Regions from separate parts of the Acidovorax sp. GW101-11A03 genome, predicted to be linked through region 2. Evidence: riboswitches for the same ligand, from Rfam matches in the RefSeq annotation. Region 2 holds a riboswitch; the other holds the start of a gene.
The links. Region 2 has a riboswitch for thiamine pyrophosphate ahead of thiC (phosphomethylpyrimidine synthase ThiC). Riboswitches for the same ligand answer to the same signal wherever they lie in the genome.
Positions count from the first base shown of each region.

Region 1: it holds a riboswitch for thiamine pyrophosphate, as region 2 does, so the genes downstream of both, AC07Z7_RS09905 (purine-cytosine permease family protein) here and thiC (phosphomethylpyrimidine synthase ThiC) in region 2, are expected to answer to the same signal.

Region 1 is NZ_JBWKZU010000018.1:16,014-18,471, forward strand. It holds gene fdxA (ferredoxin FdxA) at 1-21, shown strand, start outside; gene AC07Z7_RS09900 (NAD(P)/FAD-dependent oxidoreductase) at 53-1,111, shown strand; TPP riboswitch at 1,169-1,273, shown strand; gene AC07Z7_RS09905 (purine-cytosine permease family protein) at 1,342-2,458, shown strand, end outside.
Region 2 is NZ_JBWKZU010000009.1:41,131-43,588, forward strand. It holds gene lpxC (UDP-3-O-acyl-N-acetylglucosamine deacetylase) at 1-705, shown strand, start outside; gene AC07Z7_RS06210 (hypothetical protein) at 713-889, shown strand; TPP riboswitch at 940-1,063, shown strand; gene thiC (phosphomethylpyrimidine synthase ThiC) at 1,177-2,458, shown strand, end outside.

The DNA of each region.
Region 1 (2,458 bases), on a different contig from region 2:
ATCAACGATCTGGTGAAGTAAGCCAAACAGGCGCCCCTTGGTGAACCCGGCTTTGCAAACGCCCGCCGTTGTAGAGACCGACGCGGTCGTCATCGGCGCAGGCCCCGTGGGCCTGTTCCAGGTCTTCCAGCTGGGCCTGCAGGGCATCACCGCCCACGCCATCGACGCCCTGCCCCATGCGGGTGGCCAGTGCGTCGAGCTGTACGGCGACAAACCCATCTACGACATCCCGGGCATCCCCGTGTGCACCGGGCGCGAGCTGGCCGGTCTGCTGCTTCAGCAGATTGCCCCTTTCAAGACCCAGTGGCACCTGAACACGCTGGTGTCCGCCCTCACCGTACAAGCGGACGGGCGCCTGCTGGTCGAAACCTCGCAAGGCGCACAACTGCTGGCCCGCAGCGTGTTCATCGCCGCAGGCGTGGGCGCCTTTGTGCCGCGCACGCTCAAGGTGGACGGCATCGAGCGCTTTGTGGGCACCCAGCTGCACTACCAGAACCTCCCCGCCAGCTTGGATGTGGCCGGGCGCCACGTGGTAGTGCACGGCGGTGACGAGCCCGCCGTGGCCCGCGCCGTCGAACTGGCAGAGCAAGGCCAGCCCGCCCGCGTCAGCCTGCTGCACCGCCGCGACGTCTTCCAGGCGCCTGAAACCTTGCTGCAACGCCTGCAGCAATTGCGCGACGCAGGCCGCATCCACGTCGAGGCCGCACAGATCACCGGCATTGACACCGTGGGCGACCGCCTCACCGCACTACAGGTGGTGGATGCGGACGGCAGCACCCGGGCCCTGGCGCTGGACCTGCTGGTGGCCGTGCTGGGCATCTCACCCCGCCTCGGCCCCATCGCCGACTGGGGCATCGCCATGGATCGCAAGCAGCTGGTGGTGGACACCGAAGCCTTCCGCACCAGCGTGCCCGGCATCTACGCCGTGGGCGACATCAACACCTACCCCGGCAAGCGCAAGCTCATCCTGTGCGGCTTCCACGAGGCCACGCTGGCCGCCTTCGGCGCCGCCGAGGCGCTCAAGGGCGACAAGGTGGCGCTGCAATACACCACCACCAGCCCGCGCCTGCACCAGTTGCTGGGCGTGGCGCCCGCCCCTGCTGCCGCCTGACCGGGCGCACAGCGGCCACACACGCCACTACAATCCGCAGCGCGCTGCTTTTGCAAGCGCTACCGCTAGGGGTGTCGATGTGGGCCTGCCCACTTCGACTGAGAGAGTCCCTTTGAACCTGATTGAGATCATCCTCGCGCAGGGAAGCAAGTCCGCCATTGCACGGCTCTGAACACGTCAGGGCGCACCGGTGGGCGGCCCCTGCTCTGTATCTGCTTACGGAGCCCACCATGTCCTCATCCCCCGCCACGCACGCCACCAACGAAGCGCTGGCCCCCGTCTCCTCTGACCGCCGCGTCTTCCAGTGGCATGACCATGCCTCGCTCTGGTTCAGCCTGGGCGTGGGCCTGCTGGTCATGCAGGTGGGCGCGTACCTGATGCCCGCGCTGGGCACCAAAGAGGCACTGATTGCCATCGTCGCCGGCTCCATCGTGGGCGCGGGCCTGCTGGGCTGGGTGGCCAAGCTGGGTTGCGACAGCGGCCTGGCCAGCGCGGGGCTGATGCATGCTGTGTATGGCCGCACCTTTGCCAGCCTGCCCATCATCCTGAACATCGTGCAGCTGGTGGGCTGGGGCACGTTCGAGCTGGTGGTGATGCGCGATGCCACTGTGGCCATCGGCCAGCAGTCGGGGGCCATGGCGGGTGCCCACTGGCCGGTGCTGGCCACGCTGCTGTGGGGCAGCGTGGTGATGCTGCTCATCAGCGGCTCGATGGTCCAACTGGTGCGCAAGGTGATTGCGCGCGTGGCGCTGCCGCTGGTGGTGTTGTCGCTGCTGTGGCTGTCGTGGCAGTTCTTGTCGCTGGCCCAGGCCCAGGGTTTTGAAGCGCTGTGGACGCGCCAGGGCGCAGGCGGCATGGGCGTGTTGCCCGCGCTGGACCTGGTGATCGCCATGCCGATTTCGTGGCTGCCCCTGGTGGCCGACTATGCGCGCCATGGCAAAAACGGTGGCTCGGCATTGCGCGGCACCTGGCTGGGCTATGCGCTGGCCAACATGTGGTGCTACAGCCTGGGTGTGCTGGTGGCGCTGACCTTGCCGAGCAAGGACCTTGTGCAGGCGCTGCTGCTGGCCCAGGGTGGGCTGATCGCGCTGTCGCTGATCCTGATCGACGAGGTGGACAACGCCTATGGCGACACCTATTCGGGCGCCGTGTCGGCCCATAGCCTGCTGCCACGTTTTGGCGTGCGCGCCTGGGGCCTGCTGGTGGCCGCACTTTGCACGGGGCTGGCGCTGGTGCTGCCCATGCACAGCCTGGAGCCGTTTTTGCTGCTGCTCAGCTCGGTGTTTGTGCCGCTGTTTGGCGTGATTCTGGGGCGCCTGGCCTTTGGCACCGATGCGACCGCCCTGC
Region 2 (2,458 bases):
CACACGGTGGAGCACCTGATGTCGGCCTGCGCGGGCCTGGGGCTCGACAACCTGTATGTGGACATCACGGCCGAAGAAGTGCCCATCCTGGACGGGTCGTCGGCCTCCTTCGTGTTCCTGCTGCAAAGCGCCGGGGTGGAGCTGCAGAACGCCCCCAAGCGTTTTATCCGCGTCACCCAGCCCGTGGAGGTGCGCGAGGGTGAAGGCGCCAATGCCAAGTGGGCGCGCCTCACGCCGTACCACGGCTACAAGCTCAGCTTTGAAATCGACTTTGACCACCCGGCCGTGGATTCCACCGGCCAGCGTGTGGAGTTTGACCTGGGCAAGGGCAACTACAGCCGCGACATCGCCCGCGCGCGCACCTTCGGCTTCACACGCGATGTGGAAATGATGCGCTCCAACGGCCTGGCGCTGGGCGGCGGGCTGGACAACGCCATCGTGATGGACGACTACAAGGTGCTCAACAGCGACGGCCTGCGTTATGACGACGAGTTCGTGAAGCACAAGATCCTGGACGCCATGGGCGATCTGTACCTCATTGGCAAGCCCCTGCTGGCGGCCTACAGCGCGTTCCGGTCGGGACATGCCATGAACAACCTGCTGCTGCGCGAGCTGCTGGCCCAGCGCGATGCCTGGGAGGTGGTCACCTTCGAGGACGAACGCCAGGCCCCCACCGGTTTTGCGCAGCCCGTGCGCGCCTGGTAGTGCTGCGATGCTGATCTTCCGCTGGCTGGCCATGCTGCTGCTTCTGGCGGCGGCCGTGTCGTTTGCGTTTTATGCCGGTACCGGGCAGGCGCGTTACAAGCGCCTGGGGTTGGTCATCCTCAAATGGACGGTGATTGCGACCGTCTTCTTCTTTGCGGTGATCTTCATTGGCCGCCTGGCCTGATCCCCTGATGCGGGTGCATTGCCACCCCGGTTTTCCTCTGCCCTATACTCGCGCCTGCTCCGGGGTGTGCTGATGCGCTGAGATGCAAGGGTCCTGAAGGAATTCAGGCGAGCTTGCGAACCCGACGAACTTGATCCGGTTCATACCGGCGGAAGAAGAGCCGACCTCCTTGTCCCGTGCCCGCAGTTTTTGCTGGCACGCCATGCCCCAGGCGCTGCCGTACCTGGGGGGCGCACAGGTCCGTTCCGGAGCAGACCCCACCGCCACCGGAACCAGGAGACCTGCCCATGAACGCCCCCGATCCCCACGCCAAGCTCGCCGCCCCTGAAAAGTTTGCCGAGCTGCTGGCACGCACACGCGAACCCTTTCCTGCATCGCGCAAGGCCTATATCCCCGGCCAGTTGCACACCGACCTGCGTGTGCCCGTGCGCGACATCGCGCTCACCAACGGCGAGCTGGTCAGCGTGTACGACACCTCCGGCCCTTACACCGACCCTGAAGCCGTGATCGATGTGCGCCAGGGCCTGGCCAGTGTGCGCGGCGGTTGGATCACCGGCCGTGGCGACGTGGAGCACTACGAAGGCCGTGCCCCCGTGGCGCTGGACGATGGCCAGAAGAGCGAAGACGCCGCCCGCCTGGCCCAGCTGCGCGCCGAGGCTGCCGCCCTGCAGCGCAAGCCCCTGCGCGCCAAGGCCGGTGCCAACGTCACGCAGATGCACTACGCCAAGAAGGGCATCATCACCCCCGAGATGGAATACGTGGCCATCCGCGAAAACGGCAAGCGCGAATGGATGGAGCAGTACATGGCCGATGCAGGCCGTGAGCAGCGCCTGATGGGCAACCCCATGGGTGCGAGCATCCCGCGCATCATCACCCCCGAATTCGTGCGCGACGAAGTGGCCCGGGGCCGCGCCATCATCCCCGCCAACATCAACCACCCCGAGGTGGAGCCGATGGCGATTGGCCGCAACTTCCTGGTCAAGATCAACGCCAACATCGGCAACTCGGCTGTCACGTCCAGCATTGAAGAGGAAGTGGAAAAGCTCGTGTGGGCGATCCGCTGGGGTGCCGACAACGTGATGGACCTGTCCACCGGCAAAAACATCCACACCACACGCGACTGGATCGTGCGCAACTCGCCGGTGCCGATTGGCACGGTGCCGATCTACCAGGCGCTCGAAAAGGTGGGCGGCGTGGCCGAAGACCTGACCTGGGAAATCTTCCGCGACACGCTGATCGAGCAGGCCGAGCAGGGTGTGGACTACTTCACCATCCATGCTGGCGTGCGCCTGGCCTACATCCACCTCACGGCGCAGCGGCGCACGGGCATCGTCTCGCGCGGCGGCTCCATCATGGCCAAGTGGTGCATGGCACACCACCGCGAGAGCTTCCTGTATGAGCACTTCGAGGACATCTGCGACATCATGAAGGCGTACGACGTGTCGTTCAGCCTGGGCGATGGCCTGCGCCCCGGCTGCGCATCGGACGCCAATGACGAAGCGCAATTTGCCGAGCTGCACACGCTGGGCGAGCTGACCCAGGTGGCCTGGAAGCACGACGTGCAGACCA